3 regions of the Lelliottia amnigena genome follow, and region 1 is predicted to be linked to each of the others. Evidence: riboswitches for the same ligand, from Rfam matches in the RefSeq annotation. Region 1 holds a riboswitch; each other region holds the start of a gene.
What was found. Region 1 has a riboswitch for thiamine pyrophosphate ahead of thiB (thiamine ABC transporter substrate binding subunit). Riboswitches for the same ligand answer to the same signal wherever they lie in the genome.

Region 1 (5,893 bases):
TTGCTGTGGGTGGGCGTCTGGCTGTGCTGGCGTTTATGGCGCAGCGCCAAAGCCGGGACGGATCGTTTGACGCACTATTTGCCGCGCAGTCGTTTGATCTGGCTTGCGCCGTTACTCTTGGGCGTTGCGGTAGTCGCGCTGGCGGCGCTGATTCGTCATCCGCTCATGCCGGTGTACGGTGAGATTTTACTGAAGGTGGTAAGCCGGTAATTTTTCTTCTTTTCGATCGCGGTTTTACCCTTCTCCCTGTATGCATGTCAGCGGGTTTTCTCCTTCTCGCTGCGCGCAACTCGGCGGATTTTCTACCTCTCATTGTGTGCAAGTCGGCGGGTTTTCTCGTTCTCGCTGTGTGCATGTCGGCGGATTTTCTCCCTCTCATTGTGTGCAAGTCAGCAGATTTTCTCTTTCTCGCTGCGTGCATGTCAGTGGGTTTTCTCCCTCTCCCTGTGGGAGAGGGGCGGGGTGAGGGCATCAGACGATTCAGTGCCTAAACCGGCTGCGCATGTATTCCCAGCAGCGCTGAGGCGCTGGCGTTTCCGCTAAGCAGCGCTTGCGTTTCGCCATCCCAGTCGATGCGCCCGTCGGCAATCACCACCGCTCGTGGCGCAATGCTGGCGGCGTCTTCCACGCTGTGCGACACCATCAGCATGGTGAGTTGCTTCTGCTGACACACGTCCTTCACCAGCTGCAGCATCTCTTGTCGCAGCGCGGGATCGAGGGCTGAGAACGGCTCATCAAGCAGTAAAATCGGCTGCTCCCGAACCAGACAGCGCGCCAACGCCACGCGCTGACGCTGGCCGCCGGACAACTCTCCCGGCAGGCGATCGCTCAATTCCGTCAACCCCATTTGCTGTGCAATAGCATCACATTTTTGACGTTGCCCCGCCGTCAGTTTCAGCCCCGGATCCATTCCCAGCCCAATGTTCTGGCGGACGGTCAGATGGGTAAACAGATTATTTTCCTGAAACAGCATCGACACCGGACGCTGCGAGGGGGGCGTGTGAGTATGATCTTGACCGTTAATCGTCATCTCTCCGCGCGCGGGCGGCAGGAAACCGGCAATCAGATTGAGCAAGGTGCTTTTGCCCGCCCCACTGGGACCGAGAATCGCGATCATTTCACCTTGCTTCGCGGTCAGGGTAAAACGCATTGGCAGGTGCTGGTAAAGCCAGGTTACATCAGTCAGTTTTAGCATCACGCCCCGGTAGTTTTTCGATAACGGTGAACAAGGTAAAGCACAGCAGCAGAAGCAACAGCGCCGTGACAGCGCCGTCCTGACTGCGATAGGAGCCTATTTGCTGGTAGAGCCAGAACGGCAGCGTGCGGAAATCGTCATTGCCAAACAGCGCCACGACACCGAAATCGCCAATCGACAGCACGCTGGCAAAGGCCAACGCTTGAGCAATCGGGCGTTTTAGTGCGCGGAGTTCGACCACTTTCAACCGCTGCCAGCCGCGCATTCCCAGTGACTGACAAAGCAAAGTGTAACGGGCGCTGACGTCGCGCATCGGATTTTCCAGCACTTTGAGCGCGTAGGGGATCGCCATCAGCGCGTTGGTGAAAATCACGATGCCGTCCGCGTGAGCGGGCAGGCCGATAGTGCTGTTAAACAGTAAGAAGAAACCGGTCGCCAGCACAATGCCCGGCATCGCCAGAATCAGCATTCCGCTCAGCTCCAGCGCTTGTCCGGCGACTCTGGCCTGACGCGCGTACAGCTCACGGCTGCTCCACAACAGCATCATTGTCAGCAGGACGCACAGCAAACCGGCACCGATGGCAATGCGCAGCGAGGTGCCGGTTGCTTGCCACAGCACAGGCTGTTGCAGCACGGAAATCACATTCAGATTGAGGCCATCCACCACCACCGCGAGCAATGGCGGGAGCATCAGCAGCAACGCCAGCGCAATCAGTACGATGTCCGTAACCCGGCTGCGCCAGCGATCCTGCGGGTCACGCCAGCCGCTAACCTGATGGCTGCCCACCGCGATCGCTTTGCTCAGACGCTGGCTGAGCAGCACCAGCCCCAGACAGCAGAACATCTGAACCATCGCCAGGATCGCCGCACGGCCCGGATCGTAGTCAAAACTGAGCGCCTGATAAATCGCGAGTTCAATGGTTGTTGCCTGTGGCCCGCCCCCCAGCGACAGAACCGTTGCAAAGCTGGCGAAACAGAGCATGAAGATCAACGCGGCAACCGGTGGGATCTGGCGGCGCAGCCACGGCCATTCGACAAACCGGAAGAACGGCCAGCCGCGCATACCAAGCTGTGCGGCGAGCTGGCGCTGTTCACCGGGAATATTTTCCAGTGCCTGTAAAAACAGTCGCGTCGCCATCGGCATATTGAAAAAGACGTGGGCCAGTAAAATGCCCTGCAGACCGTAAGGCGAGAAGGTCCACTCGATACCAAAAACGCTCAGTAGCGAAGCGATCCACCCCTGGCGGCCGTAAACGCTCAGAATGCCGAACACCGCGACCAGCACCGGTAAAATCAGCGTCATGGCGCAAAGGCGCAACAGGATTTTCCTACCGGGGAAGCGTCGGCGGTACAGGGCGCGAGCCAGAAAAATCGCCGGCACGACGGAGATCAGCGCAGAGAGAAACGCCTGCCAGAAAGAGAAACGCACGACATGCCAGAGATAGCTGTCATGCCAAAGCGCGACGAGATCGCTCTCTGGCGCGTTAAACCACAGCGCCAGAAAAGCACCCAGGCTGACGACCACCATTAACGTGGCGGCAATCAGCCCCGGGATCAGCCAGCCGGGGATTAACGGCTGACAGCGCGTTGCCATTCACTGATCCATGCTGCGCGCTGGCTGGAAACCTGCTGCGGGGTAAATTCCAGCGTCGTTTGTGGTTTGGTCAACTGATCAAAGCCCGCAGGCAAAGTCACGTTGGTCACCGGATACATCCAGTTGCCGGTCGGGATCGCATTCTGGAATGCCGGTGAAACCATAAATTTCAGGAACTTTTCAGCCAGTTCAGGCTGTTTGCTGGCTGCCGTACGTGCGGCCACTTCCACCTGCAAATAGTGCCCCTCAGAGAAATTCGCCGCCGCGTAATGGTCTTTTTTCTCTTCGATGATGTGATATGCCGGCGAGGTGGTGTAGCTCAGAACCAGGTCGCTTTCGCCTTTGAGGAACAGGCCGTAGGCTTCGCTCCAGCCTTTGGTGACGGTAACGGTTTTCGCCGCCAGCTTCTGCCACGCTTCTGGCGCGTTGTCACCGTAGACTTTTTGCATCCACAGCAGCAGGCCCAGACCCGGCGTGCTGGTGCGCGGGTCCTGGTAAATCACGCGCCATTTCTGGTCGCTTTCAACGAGTTCTTTCAGGCTCTTAGGCGGATTCTTGAGTTTGTTTTTGTCATACACAAACGCGAAGTAGCCGTAATCGAACGGCACGAACGTGTCATTTTTCCAGCCGCCGGGAACGTTAACCGCCTCGGAGGGCACGCCGCTTTTGGCGAACAGTTTGGTTTGTGAGGCCGCGTCCAGCAGATTATTGTCGAGGCCCAGCACCACGTCGGCTTTGCTGTTTTTACCTTCCATGCGCAGACGGTTCAGCAGCGAGACGCCGTCTTCCAGCGCCACGAATTTCATCTCGCAGTTGCAGTCGGCTTCAAAGGCTTTTTTGACGACCGGTCCAGGGCCCCAGTCAGCGGCGAAGGAGTCGTAGGTGTAGACCGTTAACACGGGCTTGGCAAAAACAGGCAGCGCAAACAGCGCCAGCAGGGGGAGAACTTTTTTTAACACTTTGCACCTCAAAGTTGAGTGGCAAAGGATTTTGAGCGACAGCCTCAAATCCCTTCGCCGGCGTTATCCGGATCAGGTTCGACGGGTATTATCTCAGCGCACATCATTGATGCAGCACCCCGTTGAGAACAGCAGTAGTGTAATGATTTGGTGAATATTACGAAAGTGTTATGGTTCCGGCGGTGCAAACCAGGCCGATTTAAAGTCAAACCAGCCTAAGGTGTTCATTCTCATACCGCGCATACTGCGCTGCCCCTGGATCATCAGCCAGTGGTGGATCAGCGGAACCATCGCCTGCTGCGACAGCAGCTGCTGGCACCAGACGGCGAGATTCATTTCCCCGGCGCGCCATTGCGCGGCGTCCTGCTGCCAGTCGCGGGCAATACAGTGCTGGATCAGCGGGATTTCAAACAGATGTGAGAACAGGGAGAAGTCGAGCGGCAGGGTGAAATTCGCGCTGTTGAGCCAGATATCGCTCACCGCTTCGCCGCGATGCCACTCATCATATTCCACTTCCTGAATCTCGAGCTTCACGCCCTCTGCCGCCAGCAGTTTGCTCATGATTCTGGCGATAAAACGGTGCTCAACGTGTTCGCGATAATAGGTCAGGGTGATGGATTCCAGCCCGGCGGGTTTCTCGCCGCGTCCGGGGCGGGCATGGTGCCAGCGAGGAAGCAGCCCATACGCCGGGAACCAGTAAGTCTGGTGTTGATCTTCCGCCTGATAAATCAGATTGGCGGGGGCGAGAATTTGGCTCACCCACTGGCGCACGTCGCGGCTGGCTCCGCGATGCGTGCGGGCATCAAACAGCAGGTAGTAACAGCCCTCTTCAAGTCGGCTCTCAACGGCTTTTTCGCCTTCGGTGGGGCCTTCCAGCGTCAGGCCAGGGCTGAACTCTTCGCTGATGTCGGGCAATACCCAGACATTCACTTCGTCAATCAGTGCGCGATAACCAAAGTAGTCATCAAAGGCGCGAATCTTGAGTTGATTATTGTTATTGCGTGTCACCGCATATGGGCCCGTGCCGACAGGCTGGCTGGAGAAATGAGGCATCGATTGCCACTCGTGCGGCAAAATCATCGACGGCACATAGCCCATCAGCCATGGCAGCCACTGATCGGGCTGCGAAAGTTCGATATCCAGCGTCCAGGCCGTTGGCGAGTGGATGCGCGAGATATGAGAATAGAGCGGCAGTTCGCGGGCACGTTGCAGCGACGCGATAACATCGTCCATTTCCAGCTCACGTCCATGATGAAAATGAATGCCTGGACGCAAAAAGAAACGCCAGTGCAGGGGCGAAAGCTGTTGCCAGTGGTGAGCAATATCGGCTTCCAGTTCCCCATTTTCCTCATTTATGCGCGTCAGGCCACTAAAGATCTGCCGCGCCATGTGCGTTTCGGATCGACGTAATGCACTGCCGGGTAACAAATTTTTCATCGGCCGATAGTAGAGAACGCGCAGAATATGGCGTCCCTGGCGGAAGCTACGCCCCAGATGGGACACCAGCATTTGACGCACCGCAGCCTTATCGCCGACCAGTTGCACCAGCTGATCAATCCGATCCTGCTCCAGCAGATCCTCGGCGCGCTGTTGTTGCAGGGCGAGGCCGGTATAGAGGAACGTCAAACGTGAACGTTTACCGCGCCCGGCTTCGGCTTCCCAGTTGAGCCAGCCCTGCTGCTGCATGGTGTTGAGGAGCGTGCGCATATGGCGGCGTGAACAGTTCAGGAGTTCAGCCAGTTCGTTGAGCGTGGTCTCCCGCTCCAGGCCTTCGCAGCACTGCCAGAGGCGGATGAATTGTTGTTGCAGACGACCTGACGCCATAAAAGGGGAACTCCTGCCAAAAAATCATCAATTTATTAATCCCTATATTAAGCCAATAATCATTTCCGATGAAGCAAGGGAGTGAATGATGAAGAGGTCAACCGCACGTCAGTTTTATCAGCAGTACTTTTTAGCGACAAAAGGAGTGTCCTGGCTGGCCCGCCAGTGCGCCGAGCAGCGGCTGAAAATGCTGGAAGAATTGATGCAGTGGGAGGTTACGCAAACGACCTCGGATCGCTGACTTGCCTCGATCATGTGTGACTGAGTATTGGTGCTTATCACCCGCCAGCAAAATGTTTTTGCTGGCTTTTTTCGTTTACT
Region 2 (5,893 bases), 2.2 Mb from region 1:
TGGGCATCTACGGTGTCAATACGGACTTTATCCGTCATCATATCACTCCTACAACCGGGGCTGTCTTATACGCCTCGATTGAATTAATAGTTAGTTAAGGATGGGTCAGGTAAAAAACGCGGCCAATATAGAGCCTTTTGGCGCGTGGCTCAATGGTTAATTTGTTTACTGTTTTGTTACAATGTAAAGGTGTTGGGGAAGGGGAAGTAAGACGATGTTTTTGCTGTGGTTTTATTGTATCAAAACACAGAAAAAAATCTCACAGATCCACACACTCAAAAGCCGCGCTGATGAAAGCGAAAAAGGCGGCTTTTTCAGCCGCCCATTCGTTACTTCTGAATGACCTGAAGTAATCCATTATCTCTGCCCTGCGTCTTATTCCATGACGCATCGGTAATTCCGTTTTCGTCCAGGGTAATAGAGAGAACATATCCCGCGCCTTTAATTTCGTAAGCATTGGCATTGAAACGTTTTACTGTGGCTTTTTTGCCATTAATAGTGGCAGTAAAGAAGCCATTACTGGCCGTTGCATGAATTCCATTTGCCGAGAATGACGCTTCACGTAATGGATCGGCAACGTGTGCGGCCTGCGCATGTTGATCTACACCATGATGATGATGCTTATTATCATATTGCTGCGCGTATACATCTGAACGGTTGTACGCATTCTGAAGTGCTGCGGCGCGGATAACATTTTGATTATCATGCTCAACTTTATAACACGTATCCAGGCTTACACCCGTACTTGTGCAATTGGCAATGCGCTGTGATTCTGTCGTACAACCCGAAAGCGTCGCCGCGCATACCAATACCGCTAATATCATCTTCATCATTCATTGATCCTAATATATTTTTATAAAACGACACTGTGAAATAACCTGGCTGTTTCCAGGTTTTTTGTAGTGGTCAGGCATTTAAAGTGGTTATTTCCATAATGACGAGACAATGAAATCCCAGTCATTGGCTGATGCAATTTTCTGCCATATTGCTAACCGTATTTTTATATATCACGCCGATAAAAATCCCTGTGCCGACTAGGGAAATTGATACGATTGCCGAGGCAATAATAAGTTTTAACATTTGCTACCATATTATTAGAAATCATTCGGTCTATAGCGGCTCTTACACAGAAACTAAGTGGTTACCTTGGGCAACTATCCCGTAATTCGCTTCCACTGCATTTGATTTAGATCACGTAATATACGAATGAATAAGTAATTATGGGTTGATTGATTATTAAATATGATGTTGTTTTAATTGGCTTTATTTTGTTTGTAATAGTCTGAAGAGTTGGGCGTGAATAGGGTTTTGTTCATGGATGAAAGATTATTAACCCTAAGAAATCAAGGATATTTAATGTTTACATATATAGGGAATGACACTACCTAAGTACGCCTGAAATAATAAATGTTTACAGCATTTTATGCTCGGGAAAGAGGGGGCTAAGACGCTTGCTTAAGATAATCACTTCCTCTACGCTGTCCCGATTACTGAAGTTTTAGGTAATTTGACTCGGGGTGCCCTTCTTTGTGAAGGCTGAGAAATACCCGTACCACCTGATCTGGATAATGCCAGCGTAGGGAAGTCAGGTGACTTTTAGGGTTATCGCTTCTTCGCGCAAGGCAGGAGCGAAATATGCAGCTTGACCGACTCGATTTACACGCCTTACATCACTTCCGCACGCGTTCCCCGCTCACACACTGCATGACCAACGATGTGGTGCAAACCTTTACGGCCAACGTTTTGCTGGCACTTGGCGCGTCTCCCGCAATGGTGATTGAAGCCGAAGAGGCTGAGCAATTTGCCGCGATGGCTGATGCTTTACTGATCAACGTCGGAACGCTGACCGCGCCGCGCGCGCAGGCGATGCGTCGGGCAATTGAAAGTGCGGTGGCCGCTGGGAAACCGTGGACGTTGGATCCCGTCGCCGTGGGTGCGCTTGCGTACCGCACCCGTTTTTGCCAGCAAATCCTCACACTCAAACCTGCGGCGATCCGCGGTAATGCCTCGGAAATTCTCGCGCTTGCCGGTATGAGCGCCGGTGGGCGAGGCGTTGACACCACCGATACCGCTTCCAGCGCCTTGCCTGCCGCGATAGCCCTTGCCCGACAGACCAATGCCATTGTCGCGGTGACGGGCGAAGTGGATTACATCACCGATGGGCAACGCACGCAGACCATCACCGGGGGCGATGTGATGATGACGCGCGTCGTGGGGACCGGCTGTGCGCTATCGGCCGTTGTCGCGGCAAGCTGTTCATTGCCTGGCGACCGGCTGGACAATGTTGCCGCGGCATGCGGGTTTATGAAACACGCCGGAAGCGTGGCTATCAAACAAAGCCGTGGACCGGGAAGCTTTGCCTGCACATTTATTGACGCACTCTGGAACCTGGAGGCGCAGGCATGAAACGTATCAACGCATTAACCATTGCTGGCACCGATCCGAGTGGTGGTGCCGGGATTCAGGCGGATCTGAAAACATTCTCCGCCCTTGGGGCGTATGGCTGCTCGGTCATTACCGCACTGGTGGCGCAAAATACGCGCGGCGTGCAGTCGGTGTATCGTATCGAACCGGATTTTGTCGGTGCACAACTGGACTCTGTGTTCAGCGATGTCCGCATTGATTCCACCAAAATCGGCATGCTGGCAGAGGCGGATATCGTGGAAGCGGTCGCGGAGCGCCTCAAACATTATCGCGTTAAAAACGTGGTACTTGATACGGTGATGCTGGCGAAAAGTGGCGATCCGCTGCTATCTCCCGCTGCTGTCGAAACTCTGCGAAAACACCTTCTGCCACACGTCGCGCTGATCACGCCAAATTTGCCGGAGGCGGCGGCGCTGCTGGATGCGCCTCATGCCCGTACCGAGCACGAGATGAAAGAGCAGGGGCGCGCACTTCTGGCGCTTGGCTGCGAGGCAGTGCTGATGAAAGGCGGCCATCTTGACGATCCTGAGAGCCCGGACTGGCTCTTCACGCGTGAGAGTATCCAGCGATTCACCGCGCCACGCGTCATGACCAAAAACACCCATGGTACCGGCTGCACGCTATCGGCAGCGCTGTCTGCACTCCGCCCACGTCATGATAGTTGGGAGGATACGGTGAAGGAGGCCAAAATTTGGCTATCGCGCGCGCTGGAAAAAGCTGACAGTCTCGAAGTCGGTCACGGTATTGGCCCGGTTCACCATTTTCATGCGTGGTGGTAATGCCCCGAACGAGTATACTGGATAAGGATTTTCGGCCTGGAAAAGAGAGATGGAACAAGCGCATACCCGATTAATTGCTCAGCTAAATGAACGTATTGCGGCAGCGGATAATACTCCGCTATACCTTAAGTTCGCCGAGACGGTAAAAAACGCCGTCCGTAGCGGCGCGCTGGAGCATGGCAATATTTTGCCGGGTGAGCGCGATTTGAGCCAACTGACCGGTGTGTCACGCATCACCGTGCGTAAAGCGATGCAGGCGCTGGAAGAAGAGGGCGTGGTGACGCGCGCCCGCGGTTACGGGACGCAAATCAACAATATCTTTGAATACTCGCTGAAAGAGGCGCGCGGATTTTCTCAGCAGGTTGTGTTGCGGGGCAAAAAACCTGACACGCTGTGGGTCAACAAGCGGATCGTGAAATGCCCGGATGACGTGGCGGGGGAATTGTCCATCGCTCCGCAAAGTGACGTTTTCATGCTTAAACGCATTCGCTACGTGGACGAAGATGCAGTCTCCATTGAAGAGTCCTGGGTTCCGGTTGGACTCATTCACGACCCCGATGCGATTGGCATTTCACTGTATGACTATTTCCGTAGCCAAAACGTTTTCCCGCAGCGCACGCGCTCTCGCGTGAGCGCCCGGATGCCGGACAGTGAGTTCCAGAAGCATATCAACATGGACGAAAAAATTCCGGTGCTGGTGATCAAGCAGGTTGCGCTTGACCAGCAACACCGGCCCATTGAGTACAGCATCAGCTACTGCCGAAGCGATTTATATGTCTTTGTGTGCGAGGAGTAATGCCTCGCGCGTCGGCGCACAGTCGCCGCCGCGGTGACTGACGACCCACGCCGCCACTGCATTTCCCAGCGCGACAGCATCAGCAAAGCCCCAGCCCGCCGCTAGCCCTGCAAGCGTTCCGCCCGCGTGGCTGTCGCCTGCCCCGATCGTGTCCACCACGGTTGCGGGAAACGCCGCCACATGCCCGGTGTTTTCGCCGTCGTAATACCACGCGCCGTCTTTGTCATAACGCACAATCAGCGGGCAGCCATAGCGCTTCTGCCAGGCTTTGCCCAGTGACGCGTCATCAGCGCCAATGCACGCGGCGGCGATATGCGCCTCCTGACGGTTAAGCGAAACAATCGGTTTGCAGGCCATAATCCGCGCCATTAATGCATCCGGAATATCTTCGAAGCGCGGGCCGAAATCGATAAACGGGGTGACGTCGTGCAGTTGCTCCAGCCAGCGGGTGAGCAACTCACCACAGGGTGCGGCCAGCTGATAGCCGGATAAATAGACCAGGCTTTTTGCGGGCACAACGAGTGTGTCCAGCCAGCGCTGCTGCCACTGATTTTCCACACCGCTGAACGACATAAACGTGCGCTCGCCGTCTGGCTCAACCAGCGCCAGGCACCAGCCGTTATCGCCCGTTTCGGCTTCCACCGCGCTGTGCAGATCCTGTGTTGCCATCGCGTTGCGAATGATATCTGCCCAAACGCCATGCCCCACCGGCAGCGCGTTTTGCGCGTCAATACCCAGACGTTTCAGCGCGATGGCAATATTCAGCGCGCATCCGCCAATATTAACGCCCTGTTGCTTAAGCTCAATATCGCAGCCGCGCCAGGGCAGGGCGTAAGCGTCGGCGATCACGTCGATGACCGCTGCGCCCAGAACCGTCACCGGACGCTGTGCTGTTAGCGACTCAAGACGGCGGGAAAATCCTGTGTTCATGTGCCCTCTCTTTGTTCCCGATAGTGCAGCAGTTTTTCGCTGTAATACTCAAAATTGAGCTGATTGACCGCATCCAGTTCAGCTTTAAATTCCGGGTTAATGGCCTGAACACCGTGTAATGCGCCACAAATGGCCGTTGCCATTGCCCCGATGGTGTCCGTATCGCCGCCGAGATTGGCGCACAATATGGCACAGCGATTGGGGTCGGTGCCGGCAAGTTCTACCATCGCAATTGCAGCCGGAACGGATTCGATCGTGCTGGTTCCAGCGCCGATCAGCTGATAAATCCGCTCGCTGGCGGATTCGATGCCGTTGGCTTCACGCACGGTTTTTAGCGCCAGTTCGAGACGTGCCGCCAGCGACGCGCTAAAGGTCGTAACGTTGGACTCTTGAGCGTAGCGCGCAATGCCGGGTAGGGCGTCGACAATGTTCTGCCAGCACTCGCCGTCTATCGCGCGGGAAATCGCCCACGAAATCACTACCGCACCGGCAATCGCCAGATCCGATTTGTGCGTCGGGCTGGATGCAAGCGCAACCTGACCCACAAAATGCTCAAGACGGGTGACCGGGAGCAGGCAGCCCAGCGGTGAGGCGCGCATCGCCGCACCGTTCGTCACGCCGTTATTTTCCAGTTCACTGACGGGCTTCCCGTCGCGAATGGCGTTCAACGCAATTTTAGACGTCGGGCCGAGCACATTTTTGTTGAAGGCATCGAACCGGTTTGCCCACAGCAGGATGTGCTTCCCAATGGTGTCAGCATGAATCTGTCCGTCGCACTCGATGATGGCATCGGCCAGCGCCAGTGCCATGGAGGTATCATCGGTAAACTCCGCGCGACCAAAATAGCAGGCGGCGTTGTTCTCTGCAGGTCCCGGCAAAAAGCGGTCTATCCAGCCGAAGTGCGCTTTGACACGGCTGCGCGGCCACAGCTCCGACGGCATGCCCATTGCGTCTCCCAGCGTCT
Region 3 (5,893 bases), 420 kb from region 1:
CCTTTCAATGTGTTTATCGCTTGCTAAGCATCGAGTGCGACGAAAATGCCAAAAAAGCACTCTCCTGCATACACGCACCGATAGCCACTTTTTTTCGCCCCCCAAATGTAGACCAGACGGGGGGCAGAAGGGAAGAGTAGAGGTGCGACAAAACAGGCGTTAAATCACGTTTTATTGTCTCACTGGTTAAAAATTATACCAATATTACTCTCACCCGCCTCGCGTAAGTCCGCGCGCAGGCCTTTTATCAGTTCAATATCGCGTTCTTCGCAGTCGGCCAAAAGTCGGAATATTTCCCACTGAATGTCCCATTCTTGTTCAACAGCAGGGTTCACTCTCAGCTCTTCATCGGTCATTTCACGACCTTCCTGCGTCATTTCCAGCATCGCAACGGTGGTAATCGACGCCTTACTCACTTCGATGGCGTGCTCCAGGGTTTCACCGCTTAAACGCGAATGCACCAGTTCACTCAATGCCACGCAGGCGTCGATCGCTGGATAGACACCATACATATCGTAGTCATCCGCCGATGGGATCGCCTCTTCCAGCTTTTCGAGCTGGGAGTCAAAGTTCACCTTCGCGTCTTTAACCGTCAGTGTTTCCCAGATCAGGTCGAGAATACGGCGATAAATCTGGCCTTCACCAAATTCGGTTTCCTTGCAGAACGTCGCATAATTGGGATACATGCGCTCGCACAGGCAAGCCATAAAGGTGACATGCTGCCAGCTTTCCAGCTTCTCAAGGCGCAGATGAATCGGGTTTTGTAACATGATGATGTCTCGAATCGGAAATTAGCGGCAGTTTACCTGAATCAAGGCTGAATTTCCTGCCAACGAATAAAAGCCGGGCGCGCCGATGCGACCGCATCAGCCCAGCGCGTCGGCTCTGGTAAACGGTAACCTTTCATACAACGCTGCACCCACGCAAGCGCACTGTCTGTGCTCACGCGATGCCCTGTCGCCACGAACAGCGGATTGCATCGTGCTTTGCTGCGCCAGACCCACGCCAGCTGTTCGCCTTTATCCATCAACGGTGCCAGCGCGCCCGGCTCAGCAGAAAGTGGCTCAAATTTCCCACACAGGCGCTTTTTCGCCACGCCAATTGTCGGGACATCCACCAGCAAACCAAAATGGCTGGCCACGCCCAGACGACGAGGATGGGAAATCCCATGACCATCAACGAACAGCAGATCGGGTTTTTGCGAGAGTTGTTCCCACGCTGCCAGCAGCGCGGGATATTCACGAAAGGAGAGAAAGCCAGGAATGTACGGCATGGTGGTGGCGATTCGCGCCACCTTATATTCAACCAGTTCCAGCGAGGGATACGTCAACAGCACCATCGCCGCTCGCGTCACGTCACCACCCTGCTCAAATCCCACGTCGGCGCCGGCGATCAACTGCGGCGGATCCTTATCCAGACCATCCTCACGGATCACTGACGAGGCAAGTTCGATTTGCTGAGCGCGTAACGACGCGAGATCCATAACAACTCCTTACAGATGATACTGGGCAGAATGTCGGTGCACCGCCTCCACAAACGCGCCAGCGTGCTCTGGCGGTACATCCTGATGAATTCCGTGACCCAGGTTGAAGACGTGACCTTCGCCCTGACCGAAACCTGCAAGTATAGACGCAACCTCTTCTTCGATACGTGCAGGCTGAGCGTAAAGCATAGACGGGTCCATGTTGCCCTGCAGCGCGACGGTGTCGCCCACGCGACGACGTGCGTCGGCAATATCAGTGGTCCAGTCAAGGCCCAGCGCATCGCAACCGGTGGCCGCCATGGCTTCCAGCCATTGTCCGCCGCCTTTGGTGAACAGCGTTACCGGCACACGACGACCTTCATTTTCACGTAGCAGGCCATCGATAATTTTGTGCATGTAATAGAGAGAGAACTGCTGATAATCGCGCCCGGTGAGCACGCCGCCCCAGGTATCAAAGATCATCACCGACTGCGCGCCCGCTTTAATCTGCGCATTGAGATACAGCGTGACGCTTTTCGCCAGCTTATCAAGCAACGCGTGCAGGGCCAGCGGCTCGGCATACATCATCTTTTTAATAACGGTAAAGGCTTTGCTACTGCCGCCTTCAACCATATAGGTCGCCAGCGTCCATGGGCTACCGGAAAAACCAATCAGCGGTACTTCGCCTTTTAGCTCGCGACGAATGGTGCGTACCGCGTTCATCACGTAACCCAGTTCATCTTCAGGATCCGGAATCGGCAGCTTATCAATATCGGCTTTGCTCTTAACAGGAGACGTAAAGCGCGGACCTTCGCCCGTTTCGAAATACAGCCCAAGCCCCATGGCATCCGGGATAGTCAGGATATCTGAAAAAAGGATCGCCGCATCAAGCGGGAAACGGCGCAGTGGCTGAAGCGTCACTTCACAGGCCAGCTCCGCATTTTTGCACAGCGACATAAAATCGCCCGCCTGCGCACGCGTAGCTTTATATTCCGGAAGATAGCGGCCTGCCTGGCGCATCATCCACACCGGGGTAACATCAACGGGTTGGCGCAGCAGCGCACGCAGATAACGATCGTTCTTCAGTTCGGTCATTTTGCAGGTTCCTTAAGCATCTTGCCGCTAGTGTATCACGTCATTCAGGCTTCATAGTCGGCCCGACACATTGCCACGGTATCTTCTATCAGGCGACGCGCCACGGTGCCCGGTGGCGGTAACAGCGGTAAATTGTCGTAGCGATACCAGTTTGCTTCCAGCAACTCTTTCGGGTCGATAACGATCTCGCCGCTGTCATAGTCAGCCATAAAGGCCGTCATCAGTGACATCGGGAAGGGCCACGGTTGAGAGGTAACGTAACGCAGATTTTTGACTTTAATCCCGCTCTCTTCCATCACTTCACGCGCGACGGTTTGCTCAAGCGTTTCGCCGACCTCAACAAATCCAGCCAGTACCGTGTGAATACCATTCCGGTGGCGGACATGCTGCGCCAGTAAAATCGAATCATCACGACGAATAGCAACGATGATGCACGGTGCAATTTGCGGGTAATAGCGCTCACGGCAGTGGCTGCACAGTAGCGCCCATTCGGTTTTACTTGGATGCATAGGATGACCGCAATAACCGCAGAACTTATGCGAACGGTAGAATTCGGCTAACTGCACCCCGCGTCCGGCCAGCTGAAACAGCCCCGCATCATGATCCATCACCTGACGTACCGATCCCATATCCTGACGGCGATTCTGTTGGATCAACCACACAGCATCGCCCTGCCATTCACCGATCTTTAATGCCGATTGCCCCACAAGATCGAATTGCCCGGCTTCGCCGTAAGGTAACTCTCCGGCGGGCAACCATAATTTTTGCTCATGGCTGACGATCCACCAGCCACGATCTAATTTTTCAATTATACGATCCATATCTATTGCACTACCTTCGCTTCACAGGCATGTTGATAACAATATTCTTACAAATTTAGGCGGGCAGCTTTTAACCTTAACCTTGCGGAGTCAAACATGCTAAACCAGCTAGAAAGCCTGACAGAGCGCGTTGGAGGAAGTAATAAATTGGTCGATCGCTGGCTGCACGTGCGTAAACAATTGCTTGTTGCCTACTATAATCTGGTTGGCATTAAGCCTGGCAAAGAATCCTATATGCGCCTGAATGAAAAAGCGCTGGATAATTTTTGTCAGAGTCTGGTGGATTACCTTTCCGACGGCCATTTCAATATTTATGAACGTATTATCCGTGAAATGGAAGGAACGAATCCGTATTTAGCGGCGACAAAACTCTATCCGCAGCTGGAAGCGAACACCCAGCAGATTATGGATTATTACGACTCCGCGCTCGAAAACGCGATCGACCAGGATAACTATCTGGAATTACAGCAGGTGCTGTCCGATCTGGGCGAAGCCCTGGAAGGGCGATTTACGCTGGAAGATAAGCTGATTGCCCTCGTGCTGGACCACAATTTGAAAGCCAGTAACGAAGATAACGTCGCGCGACCTGCTTGAGTTATTAATCGTTAACGCGTAGTTTACAAACACGACCCTCTCTGGAGGGGCATTACACGAAATTTTTCACGCTGCTTTTTGGACAGATGAAGAATACGTGTAAATTCTTGTCGGAGTGCCCAGTGCGTAAGCCGGGCTGAGACCGTTAATTCGGGATCCGCGGAACCTGATCAGGTTAATACCTGCGAAGGGAACAAGAGTCAAAACCCATTACACAAAACCATTCAAGTTGCATCTCCCCAGGAGCTTACCGAGTAAGTGACTGAGGTGAACGAAGGCAGCCAGCGCAGAGGCCGCTTGAGTGATGAAGTGTAATCTCCTCTTGGTTCATCCGTTGTCTGACAAGCCACTTCCTTTACTTTTATGGAATGAGCTATGTCTGCAAAATTGACCCGCCGCGAACAGCGCGCACAAGCACAACACTTCATCGATACGCTCGAAGGCACTGCTTTCCCGAGCTCAAAACGCATTTATATTACCGGTTCACAGGCTGATATCCGCGTGCCCATGCGTGAGATCCAGCTCAGTCCGACGCTTCTCGGCGGCAGCAAAGAAAATCCGCAGTTTGAGGATAACGAAGCGGTCCCGGTGTATGACACCTCCGGCCCCTATGGTGATACCGACGTTGCCATCAACGTTCAACAAGGGCTGGCAAAACTGCGCCAGCCCTGGATTGACGCGCGTAATGACACCGTGGCGCTCACCGTTCGCAGTTCCGCATACACTCAAGAACGCCTTGCAGATGAGGGGCTTGATGAACTGCGCTTTACCGGTCTGCTGACGCCAAAACGTGCGAAATCAGGAAAATGCGTCACGCAGCTGCATTATGCCCGCCAGGGTATTGTGACCCCGGAAATGGAATTTATCGCGATTCGCGAAAATATGGGCCGTGAACGTATTCGCAGCGAAGTGCTTCGCCACCAGCATCCGGGTGAAGGTTTTGGCGCGCGCCTGCCGGAGAACATCACGCCCGAGTTTGTCCGTAACGAAGTGGCAGCAGGTCGCGCCATCATCCCCGCCAATATTAATCACCCAGAATCTGAACCAATGATTATTGGCCGTAATTTCCTGGTGAAAGTTAACGCCAATATCGGCAACTCCGCCGTGACGTCATCCATTGAAGAAGAGGTCGAGAAGCTGGTGTGGTCTACACGCTGGGGGGCAGACACGGTCATGGATCTCTCTACCGGGCGCTACATCCACGAAACCCGCGAGTGGATTTTGCGAAACAGCCCCGTTCCTATCGGAACCGTGCCGATCTATCAGGCACTGGAGAAGGTCAACGGGATCGCGGAACATCTGACCTGGGAAGCGTTCCGCGACACGTTACTTGAGCAGGCGGAACAAGGCGTTGATTACTTCACCATTCACGCAGGCGTACTGCTGCGCTACGTCCCGATGACCGCCACGCGTCTGACCGGAATTGTCTCGCGCGGGGGCTCTATCATGGCGAAATGGTGCCTGTCACATCATCAGGAAAATTTCCTCTACGAACACTTCCGCGAAATTTGCGAAATCTGTGCGGCCTACGATGTATCTCTTTCGTTGGGCGATGGGTTGCGTCCTGGCTCCATTCGCGATGCCAACGATGAAGCGCAATTTGCCGAGCTGCATACGCTGGGCGAACTGACCAAAATCGCGTGGGAATATGACGTGCAGGTGATGATCGAAGGTCCAGGCCACGTCCCGATGCAGATGATTCGCCGCAACATGACCGAAGAGCTGGAGCACTGCCACGAAGCGCCGTTCTATACGCTGGGGCCGTTAACGACGGATATCGCGCCGGGCTACGACCACTTCACCTCAGGCATTGGCGCAGCAATGATCGGCTGGTTTGGCTGCGCGATGCTCTGTTACGTCACGCCAAAAGAACACCTGGGCTTACCCAACAAAGAAGATGTCAAACAGGGATTAATTACCT

Region 2: it holds a riboswitch for thiamine pyrophosphate, as region 1 does, so the genes downstream of both, thiM (hydroxyethylthiazole kinase) here and thiB (thiamine ABC transporter substrate binding subunit) in region 1, are expected to answer to the same signal.
Region 3: it holds a riboswitch for thiamine pyrophosphate, as region 1 does, so the genes downstream of both, thiC (phosphomethylpyrimidine synthase ThiC) here and thiB (thiamine ABC transporter substrate binding subunit) in region 1, are expected to answer to the same signal.

What each region holds. Positions count from the first base shown of each region.
Region 1 covers NZ_CP077236.1:2,510,894-2,516,786, forward strand. Annotated here, with positions in the region: gene I6L74_RS11780 (DedA family protein) at 1-210, shown strand, start outside; gene thiQ (thiamine ABC transporter ATP-binding protein ThiQ) at 488-1,195, opposite strand; gene thiP (thiamine/thiamine pyrophosphate ABC transporter permease ThiP) at 1,179-2,789, opposite strand; gene thiB (thiamine ABC transporter substrate binding subunit) at 2,765-3,748, opposite strand; TPP riboswitch at 3,780-3,880, opposite strand; gene sgrR (HTH-type transcriptional regulator SgrR) at 3,917-5,572, opposite strand; gene sgrT (glucose uptake inhibitor SgrT) at 5,661-5,813, shown strand.
Region 2 covers NZ_CP077236.1:233,385-239,277, reverse strand. Annotated here, with positions in the region: gene I6L74_RS01180 (diaminobutyrate--2-oxoglutarate transaminase) at 1-41, opposite strand, end outside; gene I6L74_RS01175 (hypothetical protein) at 330-833, opposite strand; TPP riboswitch at 1,504-1,600, shown strand; gene thiM (hydroxyethylthiazole kinase) at 1,636-2,406, shown strand; gene thiD (bifunctional hydroxymethylpyrimidine kinase/phosphomethylpyrimidine kinase) at 2,403-3,203, shown strand; gene I6L74_RS01160 (GntR family transcriptional regulator) at 3,253-3,999, shown strand; gene I6L74_RS01155 (PfkB family carbohydrate kinase) at 3,973-4,929, opposite strand; gene I6L74_RS01150 (ADP-ribosylglycohydrolase family protein) at 4,926-5,893, opposite strand, start outside.
Region 3 covers NZ_CP077236.1:2,085,991-2,091,883, reverse strand. Annotated here, with positions in the region: gene I6L74_RS09805 (YjaG family protein) at 180-770, opposite strand; gene nfi (deoxyribonuclease V) at 812-1,483, opposite strand; gene hemE (uroporphyrinogen decarboxylase) at 1,493-2,557, opposite strand; gene nudC (NAD(+) diphosphatase) at 2,602-3,378, opposite strand; gene I6L74_RS09785 (Rsd/AlgQ family anti-sigma factor) at 3,475-3,972, shown strand; TPP riboswitch at 4,074-4,182, shown strand; gene thiC (phosphomethylpyrimidine synthase ThiC) at 4,348-5,893, shown strand, end outside.